2 regions of the Streptomyces sp. WG5 genome follow, and region 2 is predicted to be linked to the other one. Evidence: predicted binding sites of a transcription regulator. Region 2 holds the regulator's gene; the other holds the start of a gene.

The links. Region 2 encodes HspR, which represses chaperone genes until heat shock. Its sites were predicted from a motif close to TTGAGNNNNNNNNNCTCAA; they were not measured.
Region 1: the regulator HspR is predicted to act here: its motif matches at 2,466-2,484, upstream of lon (endopeptidase La).

The regions. Positions count from the first base shown of each region.
Region 1 is NZ_JBNGGC010000021.1:105,882-113,158, forward strand. Features, by position in the region: gene ACP4IX_RS22765 (sensor histidine kinase) at 1-739, opposite strand, end outside; gene ACP4IX_RS22770 (response regulator transcription factor) at 736-1,476, opposite strand; gene ACP4IX_RS22775 (spermidine synthase) at 1,599-2,321, opposite strand; gene lon (endopeptidase La) at 2,507-4,951, shown strand; gene ACP4IX_RS22785 (lysozyme) at 5,035-5,862, opposite strand; gene ACP4IX_RS22790 (MarR family winged helix-turn-helix transcriptional regulator) at 6,102-6,596, shown strand; gene ACP4IX_RS22795 (protein phosphatase 2C domain-containing protein) at 6,768-7,277, opposite strand, start outside.
Region 2 is NZ_JBNGGC010000028.1:83,887-91,163, forward strand. Features, by position in the region: gene ACP4IX_RS26375 (hypothetical protein) at 1-103, opposite strand, end outside; gene ACP4IX_RS26380 (helix-turn-helix transcriptional regulator) at 467-1,438, shown strand; gene ACP4IX_RS26385 (helix-turn-helix transcriptional regulator) at 1,435-2,454, shown strand; gene ACP4IX_RS26390 (LuxR C-terminal-related transcriptional regulator) at 2,417-3,460, opposite strand; gene ACP4IX_RS26395 (sugar ABC transporter substrate-binding protein) at 3,650-4,768, opposite strand; gene ACP4IX_RS26400 (heat shock protein transcriptional repressor HspR) at 4,943-5,398, opposite strand; gene dnaJ (molecular chaperone DnaJ) at 5,403-6,593, opposite strand; gene grpE (nucleotide exchange factor GrpE) at 6,636-7,277, opposite strand, start outside.

The DNA of each region.
Region 1 (7,277 bases), on a different contig from region 2:
GGAACACGTCGAGTGCCAGATGGACGTCGGTGCGGCTGTGACTGCCGGACCCGGACGCGATGCCCGCGCGTGCCGAGGCGACCATGTTGGCCTCCTTCAGTACGCCGGACAGGTACGGCCACACCTCGAAGCGCCGCTTGCGCAGCGGTATGACGCCGTTGTCCAGGCGGGAGAGGTCCAGCAGCGTCTCCACCAGCCGGCCGAGCCGCTCCGTCTGCCCGAGCGCCGTCCGCATGGTCTCCGGATCGGCCTCGGTGACCCCGTCGACGATGTTCTCCAGAACCGCGCGCAGGCCCGCGATGGGCGTGCGCAGTTCGTGCGAGACGTTCGCCACCAGCTCCTTGCGCTGCCGGTCCTGGGCCTCCAGGTCGTCGGCCATGCGATTGATGGTGACGGCGAGGTCGCCCAGCTCGTCGCGGCGGTTCTCGCGGACCCGGCGCGTGTAGTCGCCGTGCGAGATGGACCGGGCCACGGCGTTCATCTCGTCCAGCGGCGCGGTCAGCGAGTGCGCCACGAACTGGGTGATCAGCAGGGTGGCGATCATCGAGAAGACCGTGATGAAGCGCAGTTCCGTCTTGGTGTGCACCGCGATCACCGAGAGACCGGTGGTGATCAGCACCGACGTGACGACCAGCGCACCCAGCTTGGTCTTGATCGAGAACGGGCGTACGCCGCCCCAGGGTTCCCCGGTGTTCCGGGGGCCGGGGCTCCTCCGTGCGGCCTCCCGCCCTCCGCTCATGGCGTCGGCGTCTCCAGCGCGTACCCCACGCCGTGCACCGTACGGATCCGCTCGGCCCCGATCTTGCGGCGCAGCGCCTTGATGTGGCTGTCCACGGTCCGGGTGCCGGAGGCGTCCGCCCAGTCCCACACCTCGGCCAGCAGCTGCTCCCGGGAGAGCACCGCGCGCGGGGTGTTCGCCAGGCAGACCAGCAGGTCGAACTCGGTGGGGGTGAGGTGGACGTCCTCGCTGCGCACCCGCACCCGGCGCTGCGCGTGGTCGATCTCCAGCTCACCGAGGCGCAGGATGCCGCTGCGCGGCGTCGAGGCGGCCACGACGGCCCGCTCCACCCGGCGCAGCAGCACGTGCACGCGCGCGGCCAGCTCGCGCATCGAGAACGGCTTGGTCATGTAGTCGTCGGCGCCCACGCCGAGCCCGACCAGCATGTCCGTCTCGTCGTCGCGCGCGGTGAGCATCAGCACCGGCACCGGCCGCTGGGCCTGCACACGACGGCAGACCTCCAGGCCGTCGAAGCCGGGGAGCATGATGTCGAGGATGAGCAGATCGGGCTGCCATGCCTCGGCCGTGTCGACGGCGGCCGGACCGTCGCCCGCCGTTTGCACCAGGAACCCCTCGGCACGCAGGCGGGTCGCGATGGCGTCCATGATCGTCTGGTCGTCCTCGACCACCAGCACCCGGCGCTGGGCGCCCGGAGTAGCCGTCGCCGTGCCGTTGTGGGAGGTCTGTGTCTGCTCCATCGCCCGCCCCTGAGGTGTGCTTACCGGAATCAGTGGGGTGATTCCTCGTCTGCGCATGACTGCGATCGCCGCTTGAACGACCGCGTCAGGTCAGCAGCGTACGGGGATTCACCGCGCCTTTGCTATCCAGGCCCGATGCCGAGGTGGACGACGTCCGGAACGCCCCGGGCAACGGGGATCTCTTCGGTACGCACCTGCTGGAACCCGGCATTACGCAAGGTTTCTTCGAATTCCGGAGAGGGCTGCGCGGACCATACGGCGAGTACCCCGCCGGGCCTCAAAACCCTTGCGCAGCCCGCCAGTCCGGGCGGTGCGTAGAGCCCGTCGTTGCCCTCGGTGACGGTCCAGCCGGGGCCGTTGTCGATGTCGAGGCAGAGCGCGTCGTACGTGTCGGAAGTCTCATTGACGTACCGCACCAGATCCGCTTCCACGACCTCGGTGCGGGGGTCGGCCAGCGCCTCGGCGGACAGCGGTGCCAGCGGGCCGCCCCGGTGCCAGTCGATGACGGCGCGCTCGCGTTCGACGACCGCGATCCGGCCCCAGCGCGGGTCGGCGGCCGCGTGTGCGAGTGAGAAACCGACACCGAGTCCCCCGATCAGCAGGTGCGGCGCGTTCCGCACGGCACGGCCGGCGAGGGCGTCGGAGGCGGCGAGCGCGTCGGCCGCCGCGTCCACCAGCCGCCGCTCCGAGCGCCCGTCGGAGGTGTCCATCAGGAAGCAGCCGTTCGCGATGATCTGCAGCAGTGCCCCGTGCCGGCGCAGGACGACCTCGCCGTGCGGGCCCTCGCGACGGTCCAGCACTTCGGGGATGCCGTGGTCGTGGGAGTCATGGGAAGTGATGGGCATCGACCCATCCTGGCAGGGGGAATGCCGTGCGGTCCGGCCGCGCTCTCGCCTGCGGGCCCGAGGGGGCTGAGCGGACGGACAACTTCCGCTTCTTGATCGCTCAGAGCGAACACGCTGGGGGGAACAATCGCGGGCTCGCTTTCATTGAGTCGGTGTAACTCAACTTGAATGCCGAAGGGGAGATCATGGCTGCTGAGTCCGACGCCTTCACACCGTTGACCCTGCCCGTGCTGCCGCTCGACGACGAAGTGGTGCTGCCCGGGATGGTCGTCCCCCTGGACCTGAGCGACACCGAGGTACGGGCCGCGGTGGAGGCCGCCCAGGCCGCCGCCGGGTCCGAGCCGGGCAAGCCCCGGGTCCTGCTCGTCCCGCGCGTCGACGGCACCTACGCCACGACCGGCGTCCTCGGCACGGTCGAGCAGGTCGGCCGGCTGGCCGACGGCGACCCGGGCGCCCTGATCCGCGGACGGGACCGCGTGAAGATCGGCGCCGGCACCACCGGACCCGGCGCCGCCCTGTGGGTCGAGGGCACCCGCGTCGACGACACCGTGCCCGACCCCCTGCCCGGCCAGGTCACCGAACTGGTGAAGGAGTACAAGGCCCTCGCCACCGCCTGGCTGCGCAAGCGCGGCGCCTGGCAGGTCGTGGACCGGGTGCAGGCCATCGACGACGTCTCCGCGCTCGCCGACAACTCCGGCTACTCGCCCTTCCTCACCACCGAGCAGAAGCTCCGGCTCCTGGAGACCGCCGAGCCGGTCGCCCGCCTCCGGCTCGCCACCCAGCAGCTGCGCGACCACCTGGCCGAGCAGGACGTCGCCGAGACCATCGCCAAGGACGTCCAGGAGGGCGTCGACAAGCAGCAGCGGGAGTTCCTGCTGCGCCGCCAGCTCGAGGCCGTGCGCAAGGAACTGCGCGAGATCAACGGCGAACAGGAGGGTGAGGAGTCCGACGACTACCGCGCCCGCGTCGAGGCCGCCGACCTGCCGGAGAAGGTCCGCGAGGCCGCGCTCAAGGAGGTCGACAAGCTGGAGCGGGCCTCCGACCAGTCGCCCGAGGGCTCCTGGATCCGCACCTGGCTCGACACCGTCCTCGAACTGCCGTGGACCGTCCGCACCGAGGACGCCTACGACATCCGGGGCGCCCGGGCCGTACTGGACGCCGAGCACGCGGGCCTGGACGACGTCAAGGAGCGGATCACCGAGTACCTGGCGGTGCGCAAGCGGCGCGTCGACCGGGGGCTCGGCGTCGTCGGCGGGAGGCGCGGCGGTGCCGTACTCGCCCTCGTCGGCCCGCCCGGGGTCGGAAAGACCAGCCTCGGCGAGTCCGTCGCCCACGCGATGGGCCGGAAGTTCGTCCGCGTCGCCCTCGGCGGCGTCCGCGACGAGGCCGAGATCCGCGGCCACCGGCGTACGTACGTCGGCGCTCTGCCCGGCCGGATCGTGCGGGCGGTCAAGGAAGCCGGATCGATGAACCCGGTCGTGCTCCTCGACGAGATCGACAAGGTCGGCTCGGACTTCCGGGGCGACCCGGCCGCCGCCCTGCTCGAAGTCCTCGACCCCGCCCAGAACCACACCTTCCGGGACCACTACCTGGAGGTCGAGCTCGACCTGTCCGACGTCGTGTTCCTCGCGACGGCCAACGTCCTGGACGCCATCCCGGAGGCGCTGCTCGACCGCATGGAGCTGGTCCGCCTCGACGGCTACACCGAGGACGAGAAGATCGTCATCGCCCGCGACCACCTGCTCCCGCGCCAGCTGGAGCGCGCCGGGCTCGACAAGGACGAGGTCACGGTCGACGAGGGCGCGCTGCGCAAGCTGGCCGGCGAGTACACCCGCGAGGCGGGCGTGCGCACCCTGGAGCGGTCCATCGCCCGGCTGCTGCGCAAGGTGGCGGCCCAGCACGAACTGGGCGAACGCGAGCTGCCCTTCACCGTCACCGACGACGGCCTGCGCGCCCTGATCGGCCGGCCGCACCACGTGCCCGAGTCCGCCCAGGAACCGGCCGAGCGGCGCACCTCGGTGCCGGGCGTGGCCACGGGCCTCGCGGTCACCGGCGCGGGCGGCGACGTCCTGTACGTCGAGGCGTCGCTGGCCGACCCGGAGACCGGGGCGTCGGGCCTGACCCTGACCGGTCAGCTGGGTGACGTGATGAAGGAGTCGGCGCGGATCGCGCTGAGCTTCCTGCGCAGCCGCGGCGCCGAGCTGGAGCTGCCGGTGGCCGACCTGAAGGACCGGGGCGTGCACATCCACTTCCCGGCGGGCGCGGTCCCCAAGGACGGCCCGAGCGCCGGCATCACGATGACGACGGCGCTGGCCTCGCTGCTCTCCGGCCGGCTGGTGCGCACCGACGTGGCGATGACCGGCGAGGTCTCGCTGACCGGCCGCGTGCTGCCGATCGGCGGCGTCAAGCAGAAGCTGCTCGCGGCACACCGGGCGGGCATCACCACGGTGATCATCCCCAAGCGCAACGAGCCCGACCTGGACGACGTCCCGGCGGAGGTACTGGACAAGCTGGACGTCCACGCCGTCACCGACGTCCGCCAGGTCCTGGAACTGGCGCTCGCACCGGCGACGAACGGTGTGGGCTCGGAGGTTCCGGTCGCGGCGGTGGGGGCACCTCCCAGGCTTTAGGCACCGGGGGAGGACGTAGGCCGGAAGGCGGAGGCCCGGGTCCCGTGGGGGACCCGGGCCTCCGCTCCGTGGAAGGGGGACCGTCAGCCGTTGGCGAGCGCCCTGACGCGGTCCAGCGCTCCGTTGAACTTGTTGTGGTCCCCGACCGTCGGCCCGGACGAGGTGTACTGCCACATCGTGTAGTAGCCCCAGCCGGCCGGCAGCGTGCCCACGGTGGAGGCGTACCTGGCGACCCACAGCGGGTTGTTCACCGCGAAACCGCCGTAGTTGCCCGTGCACTGGGTCCACCAGCTGGTGGCCGTGTAGATCACGGCGTCGCGGCCGGTGCGGGCCTTGTAGGTGTTCAGGAAGTCCCGGATCCAGGAGACCATCTGGCTCTGCGTCTTGCCGTAGCAGGTGGCCCCGTACGGGTTCCACTCGATGTCCAGCGCGCCCGGCAGCGTCTTGCCGTCGCGGGACCAGCCGCCGCCGTTGTCGACGAAGAAGTTGGCCTGGGCGGCGCCGCTCGTCGTGTCCGGCGTGGCGAAGTGGTACGCCCCGCGGATCATGCCGACGTTGTACGAGCCGTTGTACTGCTGGGCGAAGTAGGGGTTCTCGTAGTACGTCCCCTCGGTGGCCTTGACGTAGGCCCACTTGACCCCGCTGTTCCACAGGGTCGACCAGGCGACGTTGCCCTGGTGGCTGGAGACGTCCACGCCCTCCGTCTGGGTGGCGCCGCCCGGCACCGGTGTGCCGTGCCGCCCGTCGTGCTCCAGGACGCCCATGCCCATGTGGGCGGAGCCGCGCGGCGGGGTGTCGGCGGCCGACGAGGAGTGTGCGGGGAGGGTGAACAGCAGGGAGAACGCGGCGAGCAGGACCCCGGTGACGGCGAAGCGCCGCCCGCGGGCCGATCCGGATCTGTGCACGGGCATGACGTGCCTCCGATGGCTCGGTGGTGCTCGGTGGGGGATGCGTGGGTGGGGAGGATCCCGTGGGTGGCGTGAGCATGCCACTCGGGGTTCCGGTGAAGACGCTACGCACGTAGAACGGGGGTGGGAAGAGGGACCGGCAGCTTCCGGTGGTCTAAGCCTGCGAAATACTTGCCGAGCTGCGGTGATGACCGCCCGTGGCGGAAACTTTCAGGACCGGGAAAATCGAGGCAGGGGCTGACGTGCACGAAGACGGGAACGGCGGCGGTCGAGGAGTCGAAGCCGAAGTGTCCGGCAGTGGTGTGAACCAACCGGAGTTCCTGGCGCTGGAGCGGGAGCTGACGGTCCTGCTCCGGCGGGCCCGGGCCAGCCAGGGCGAGATGGCCCGGGAGGTCCACCCCGACCTGGAGTCGTCCGCGTACGGCCTCCTCGTACGGCTCGGCGAGTGCGGCGGGCAGCGGGCCACGGAGCTCGCCGCCTACATCGGCGTCGGCAAGGCGACGATGTCCCGCCAGCTGCGCGCCCTGGAGGACCTCGGCCTCGTCGCCCGGGAGCCCGACCCCGCCGACGGCCGCGCCTGGCTGGTCACCCTGACCCCGGAGGGCCAGGCCCGCGTCAGCCGGGTGCGGGAGGCCCGCCGCGCGCGCTACGCCGGGCGGCTCGCCGGCTGGGACCCGCGTGAGGTGACGGAACTCGCCCGGCTGCTGCACGAACTGAACCGGGGTATGGAGAAGTAGCGCCGCGGTCTTCGGCGGGAAGCAGTGCCTGAGCCCTCGGCGGAGAGGCAGTGCCTGAGCCCTCGGCGGAGAAGCAGGGCCTGGCCTCGGCGGAGAAGCGCGTGCGCGGTCCCCGGCGGAGAAGCAGGTCACGCGGTCCCCGGCGGAGAAGCAGGGCCGAAGCCCTGGCGTTCAGAGCTCCGCGTACACCACCGTCGCGTCGTCGTGCGTCTTGCCGCGCCCGAGGAACTCCCGGCGCCCCGCCGCGTCCGCGCGTTCCAGCTCCCGTACCCGGTCCACCAGTGCCTGCGCGCCCTGCTTGCGCACCAGCGCGAGGCAGTCCGTCCAGTCGCCCTCCCGGAACGTCTCCACCCACCGTGCGGCCCCGTCCGTCAGCGCCGCCAGTGTCCGCACCTCCCCGCGCGGCAGCACCCCCGTCACCGCCCGCGCCGCCACCGCCGGGTCGGCCGCGGCCGTGAAGAAGCCGCCCTCCTTGTTGCGGAAGCCCGCGTCCACCAGCGCGTCCGTCGCGAGAGCCGAGCGGGGCAGCCGGGCCAGCCGGTCGTCCAGGACCGCCGCGACCCCGCCGTCGGGGGCCTCCACCAACAGGGCCGAGTCGGACAGGACCAGGTACTCGGCGGCGGCGGGGGACCAGCGGGCCAGGACCACGGTTGCCTGCGGAGTCCGCGGGTGAGAAAGGTC
Region 2 (7,277 bases):
CGGGGTGGGGGACCGCGGTGACCAGGTCGATGAAGTGCCAGCCGGAGCGGTAGGCGGTGGCCATCTCGCGCCGGAAGGAGCGGTCGTCGGGTGGCGTCGTCATGTCACGACCACGCACTGTCGTCCGTGGTGGCTTCTCCGTCCCCGCCGGTGGGCGATGCGTTCACCATCGCCAGTGACCAGGCGCTGTCCGCTCGAGCGTCACCCTTCTCGACGGAGAGGCCACTCAGTGTTCCGAAGGCCACAACGGCGGAGAAGGCGGCGACAAGCACCGAGCGAAGCATTCTCTTAGACATAGTCGGCTTCGTCCTCACTTGAAGGTCCCCTCTTCCCCCGTCGGATAAGACGATGGCTCATTCAGGCACGTCATGGCCACACAATCGGTGCATCATGTTCCTGCACGTTCAGGACCCTGGGGGGTGGAGACTTGACAACAAATCAGGCCAAAACGATACATCCCCATGCCATTACTGAACTGTGTGAGGAGGGCGGACGCCTCTACTCGAACGCCCTGCGGACCGGACGTATTGCCCGCGGGGAGGCGGAGTCCGTCCCCTGCCTGATGGAGTTCGCGCTCCTCCACCCCGATCCCGACGACGCGAACTGGCTGCTCCCGGTGTCCCCCGCGGTCGCCCTCGCCCGACGGCTGAATCCCATCGAGTACGAGATCTCCGAACGCAGGCGCACCTCGATCGAGCTGGCCGCGGCCTTCGAGCCCTTCATGGCCATCAGCGCACAGGGCGCGGCACCGACGCACTCGATCACCGTGCTGGAGGGTCTCGACCGCATCAACGCCGCCCTCGACCTGGCCACCGACCAGTGCCTGAGCGAGATGCTCACGGTCCAGCCGAGCGCACGGCACCCCGAGCGCAGGCTCATCGAAGCCCTGGAACGCGACAGGACGCTGATAGAGCGGGGGGTGCGGATCCGGACCCTCTACCAGCACACGGCGCGGTACAGCCCCGAACGCCTGGCCTACGTGGACCAGTTCCCGAACGGGAAGGCCGAGTACCGCACCATCGACGAACTGGTCGAACGCCTCATCATCTGCGACGAGGCCGTGGCCTTCATCCCCGTCCGGGACGACCGGCAGGTCGCCCTGGAGATCCGGCACCCGGGCCTGGTCCGCTACCTGACCAAGGTGTTCGAGTTCATCTGGAGCCGAGCGGTCCCCCTCACCGCCGGCGCCCCCTACGAAACGGCTCCCGACGGCATCACCGACATCCAGCACTCGATCGCCAAGCTCCTCGTGGAAGGACACGTCGACGAGGCCATCGCCCGCCGCCTGGGCATGAACGTGCGCACGTGCCGAGCCCACATCGCGAAACTGGCGACGGTCCTCGGCAGCGGCAGCCGCGCCCAGCTCGGCTACCTCATAGCCCAGTCGGGGATCCTGGAACAGGGACAGCAAGGAGCCGTGAGGGAAGGCCATCCGTGACCGAGGAGACGTACGACCGGCAGACGGCGGCCGACCCCTCCGTCCCGCACCCCGCGCACGGCCCGGAGGACCTGTGCGCCGTGGGGACGGAGGTGTACGTCCGGGCCCTGCGGGAAGGACGGCTGCGCGCGTCAGCCGCACAGCCGGCCCCCTGCCTCACCGCTCACGGCCTGCTGCGGCCCGCGCTTGACGACCTGGAGTGGCTGGAGCCGGTGGCACCCGCCGTGGCCCTGCACCGGCTGCTGCGCGCTTCGGAGGACCGCGTCGCCGACGAACGCCGGCGTTCCGAGCAACTGGCCGCGAACTTCGAACCGCTGATGCGGGTGAGCGGGCGGTACGACACCCCGCCGGCCGACCCCCTGATCACCGTGCACAGCGACAAGGAACACATCAGCTCCGTTCTCGACGCGGCCATGAACGCCGCCACCGAGGTCCTGGCCATTCAGCCGCACAACAGCTACGCGCCGTCCAAGACCCGCTACAGGGACGCCGCGCTGCGGCGCGACCAGGACCTGCTGGACCGCGGCGGCCGCATCCGGGCCATCTACCAGCACACCCTGCGCCACGCGCCACCGATCCTCGCGCGCTACGAACAGCTTCGCGGTGACGTCCAGGCCCGCACCCTGGACGAGGTCACGGACCGCCTGATCCTCATCGACCGGGCCGTGGCCTTCATCCCCGCCAACGAGGACCGCAGCCTCGCGCTGGAGGTACGCCAGCCGGCCCTCGTCTCCTATCTCACCACTACGTTCGACCGCCTCTGGCGCCTGGCCACCCCCATGCACCCCCAAGCCGTCCACCAGCCCACCCTCAACGGCATCACCCCCCGCCAGCGAGCCATAGCCGCACTCCTCGTCGAAGGGCACACCGACACCGTCATAGCCGACCGCCTCGGCATGAACGTCCGCACCGCCCGCGTCCACATCGCCAAACTCGCCGCCACCCTCGGCAGTGAGAGCCGGGCGCAGCTCGGCTACCTCATCGGGCGGTCGGGGATTCTGGACCGGGAACCCTGACGGCGGCGGGAGGCGGCGTGCTCCGCGGGGAGCCGTCCAGGCCGACCTGGGCTATGCGCACCCCCAGCTGCGTCCGGCTGGCCGCGCCCAGGGTCTCCGAGAGACGGGCGATGTGGGAACGGGCCGTGCGGACGCTGATGCCCAGCCGTTCCGCGATCACCGCGTCCTGATGCCCCTCCGCCAGGAGCGCCGCGATGGAATGCTCGCGGTGGGAGATGCCCTCGAAGCCGGTGTCGGGGAGGGGGGCGGTCAGGGGGATCGCGAGGCGCCACAGGCGTTCGAAGACCGTGACCAGGTAGGCGATCAGGGCGGGGTGGCGCAGCTCCAGGGCCATCGTGCGGTCGGTGTTGGCGGGGATGAAGGCCACCGTGCGGTCGAAGAGGATGAGGCGGTCGACGACCTCGTCCAGGGTGCGGGCCTCCACCGTGTCGCCCATCAGGTCCAGGTAGTTGAGCAGGCCCTGCCCGTGCCGGGCCACGTGCGTGTACAGGTCCCGCATCCGCACCCCGCGCCCGCGCAGTGCCAGCGCGCGGTGCAGTCCCTCCGACAGTTCGTCCTCACGCCGGATGCCGCCGGGCTGGACGGTGAGCACCTCCGTCGTGCACGCCTGCGTCGCCTCGTCCATCGCCGCCTGGATGCGGGCCAGGCCGTCGAGGACCCGGATCGCCGCGCCCCCGGACGCGGCCGGCGTCTGGATCTGCCGTCCGAGGCCCGCGTACCGCTCGAAGGCCTCCACCGCGGAGCCCACCCGCCGCTGACTGGCGCTCACCTCGTCGTGGACCCCGCGCAGCAGCCGGGTCATGACCTCCTGCGGGGAGGTCGGCACCAGCCAGTCCATGTCGTCCGGGTCGGGGTGCAGCAGGGCCAGTTCCAGCAGGCAGGGCACCGGCTCGGCGTCCCGGCGCGGCACCCGGCCGCGCCGTACGGCCCGGGAGTACATGCGGTCCCCGGCCGCGCACAGCCGGTCGGCACCGTGTGGATGCTCATCCGCCCCGTGCCCGGCCATCGCCCATCCCACCCCCGGTTCCGGCTCCTTCCGCAGCGCAACTATGCGCGGCCGGGACCGGGTCCGCAACACGGCTCCGCAGGGAACGACGGCCGGAAAACGCTGGTTGCAGCCGCTGTGCCCGGCGCGGTGTGCCGGGACCGGAGCGGTGTGCCGGGGCCGGAGCGGTGTGCCGGGACCGGCGCGGGACTACTTCAGCCCGATCTCCGCGCAGTCCTCCGCGTACTTGGCGGTGCAGATGTCGGAGACCTTGTAGAAGCCGTCCGCGACGACGGTCTGCTCGATGTTCTCCCGCGTCAGGGCGACGACGGGGACGAGCTGCGCGGGGATGCCCTTGTGGGTGGGGCTGTCGACCTTGTCGCGGGCGAGCGCGTCGAACTGGATGTCCCGGCCCTGGACCCGCGCCACGGCCATCTCCGCGGCGCTCTCGGCCTCCTGCGGGTAGGACTTGTACACGCTCATGTACTGCTCGCCGGTGACGATCCGCTGCACCGCGGCGAGTTCCGCGTCCTGGCCGGTGATCGGCGGCAGGTCGGTGACGCCCGCGTCCTCCAGGGCCTTGATGATGCCGCCCGCCATGCTGTCGTTGGCGGAGTAGACGCCCGCGATGTTCTTCTTGCCGATCTTCTCGATCGCCTCGATCATGTTCGCCTCGGCGTTCTGCGCCTTCCAGTCCTTGGTGTCGAAGGACTGGGCGATCGTCACCTTGCCGTTCAGCTGGGCCAGCGCCCCCGCCTTGAACTGCTTGGCGTTCGGATCGGTGGGCGAGCCGTTCATCATGACGATCTTGGCGGAGCTGCGCGCGTCGCTGCCGAGCGCCTCGACGAGGGAGCGGCCCTGGACCTCGCCGACCAGCTCGTTGTCGAAGGAGATGTAGGCGTCGATCGGGCCCTCGGCCAGCCGGTCGTAGGCGATGACCGGGATGCCGGCGTCCTTGGCCTTCTGCACGCTGTCCCCGACGGCCTTCGCGTCGACCGCGTCCAGGACGATCACGTCGACCTTGTCGTCGATCATCTGCTGCATCTGGGCGGCCTGCTTGGCGGGGCTCGCCTCGGCGTTGGCGTACTTGACGTTGCCCTCGTCGCGCGTGAGGTCGGCGATCTTCGCCTTGAAGAAGGGGTAGTCGAACTGCTCGTAGCGCGTGTTCTCCTTCTCCGGAAGCAGCAGTCCCACAGTGATGTCGTTGCCCTTGGTCGGGCTCGCCGCGTCACTGCTCTCCGACGCGTCCAGCGCACCGCAGGCGGCCAGCGAGAAGGTCATCATGGACGCGGCCACGGATATGGCGATACGACGGGCACGGCTGTTCACTGCGCTTACCTTCCGACACACGGGTGTTGTGGTGACCCAGGTGAGGGAAGCCAACGCTGTCTTCACGAAATCGTCAAGAAGTACTAGACCAATGAGACATCACCGTTGCGAACAGGCCCGGAGGTTCGGTCGAACTCCCGGGCCCGTCACAGCCGTTCTGCCTGGTACGGCCGGTCAGTCCGAGGACTGACCGCGCCGCTTCGGCCGCCACACCACCAGGGCGCTGGTCTGCTGTACCTCTTGGTACGGGACCAGGTCGCGGCGGTACGAGGCGTGCACCGCGGCTTCGCGCTGGCGCATCGCCGACGCCGCGCCGTCGAGGGCGTCCTGCAGCTCCGCCATGCGGGCCTGGAGCGCGGCGACCTGGTTCTCCAGTTCGATGATGCGCTTGATTCCGGCCAGGTTGATGCCCTCGTCCTGCGACAGCTGCTGCACCGTGCGGAGCAGTTCGATGTCGCGGGCCGAGTAGCGCCGGCCGCGGCCGGCCGTGCGGTCCGGGGAGACCAGGCCGAGGCGGTCGTACTGGCGCAGGGTCTGCGGGTGCAGGCCGGAGAGCTGGGCCGCCACCGAGATGACGTAGACCGGGGTGTCCTCGGTCAGTTCATACGGATTGCGTCGACGACCGTCCATCCCGTCAAGCTCCCTTCGCGGCCTGGAACAGCTCCGCCCGCGGGTCCTCGTCCGCGGTCGCCTCGCGATACGCCTCCAGCGCATCACGAGCCTTCCCCGAAAGGTCCCTCGGAACACTCACCTCGACGGTGACCAGAAGGTCACCGCGGGTGCCGTCCTTGCGGACCGCGCCCTTGCCCCTGGCCCGCATGGTGCGGCCGCCCGGGGTGCCCGCCGGCAGCTTCAGCGTGACGGGCGGGCCGCCCAGCGTCGGGACCCGGACCTCGCCGCCGAGGGCGGCCTCTGCGTACGTCACCGGGACGGTGACGGTGAGGTTGTCGCCCCGGCGCCCGAAGACGGGGTGCTCCTTGACGTGCACGACCACGTACAGGTCGCCCGCCGGGCCGCCCCGCTCGCCCGGCGTGCCCTTGCCGCGCAGCCGGATGCGCTGCCCGTCCGACACCCCGGCCGGGATGCGGACCTGCATCGTCCGCGAGGACTTGGCGCGTCCGGAGCCCTTGCAGACGTCGCAGGGGTCCTCGGCGATCAGGCCGCGGCCCTTGCAGTCCGGGCACGGGTCGGTGAGCGAGAAGCCACCGCCCGAGCCCCGGGCGACCTGGCCGGTGCCGACGCAGGTCGGGCACACGCGCGGCGTGCCGTTCTTGTCGCCGGTGCCCGAACAGGCCTTGCAGGGCGCCTGCGAGGACATCCGCAGCGGGACCGTCGCGCCCTCGATGGCCTCCGTGAAGCTCAGCGTGACCTCGGACTCGATGTCCTGGCCGCGCCGCGGCTGGGTCCGGGTGCCGGTGCCACCGGCGCCGGTGCGGTTGAACAGGCCCCCGAAGACGTCACCGAGCCCGCCGCCGAAGCCGCCGGCGCCCTGGCCTCCGCCCTGGGCGCCGCCCCCGAAGAGGTCGCCCAGGTCGAAGTTGAACGTTCCGCCGCCGCCCGCGCCCGGCCCCGGGCGGAAACCGCCGTTGCCGAAGAGGGCGCGGGCCTCGTCGTACTCCTTGCGCTTCTTGGGGTCACCGAGGATGTCGTTGGCCTCGGAGATCTCCTTGAAGCGCTCCTCCGCCCTGACGTTTCCCTTGTTGGCGTCCGGGTGGTTCTCGCGGGCGAGTTTCCGGTACGCCTTCTTGATCTCGGCCTCGGTGGCGTCCTTGGGGACGCCGAGAACCTTGTAGTAGTCCTTCTCGATGAAGTCCTTGGTACTCATCCCCGACGTCCCTCCTCTCGCGCCTCTTTCGTCACTTCGAGCTCAGCCCTCGTCCGGGCCACCGCTCTCCTTGGTGCCGGCGTTCCCCGCGTTGTCCGCGGAGTCGGAGCCGTCGGCGGCCTCGGTGCTCTCCTCGGCCGTTTTGACCGTCTGCGCTCCGGGCTGCGGCTCGGCGACCGCCACCCGCGCGGGGCGGATGGTGCGCTCGCCGATCCGGTACCCGGGCTGCAGGATCGCCACGCACGTCGTCTCGGTGACGTCCGGTGCGTAGGAGTGCATCAGGGCCTCGTGGATCGTCGGGTCGAAGGGCTCGCCCTCCTTGCCGAACTGCTGGAGGCCCATCTTCGCGATGGTCGTCTCCAGCGACTCCGCGACGGACTTGAAGCCGCCGACGAGTTCGCCGTGCTCCCGGGCCCGACCGATGTCGTCGAGTACGGGAAGCAGCTCGGACAGGAGGTTCGCGACGGCGACCTCCTTGACCGCGACGCGGTCCCGCTCGACCCGGCGGCGGTAGTTCTGGTACTCGGCCTGGAGCCGCTGGAGGTCCGACGTGCGCTCGTTCAGCGCCGTGCGCAACTGGTCCAGCTGGGCCAGCAGGCCCGCGTTCTCGCTTGCGTCCCCGGCCGGGGCCGCCCCCTCTTCGGAGGCGGCCTTCGGCTCGGCGTCGTCGGGAGTGGCGCCGGA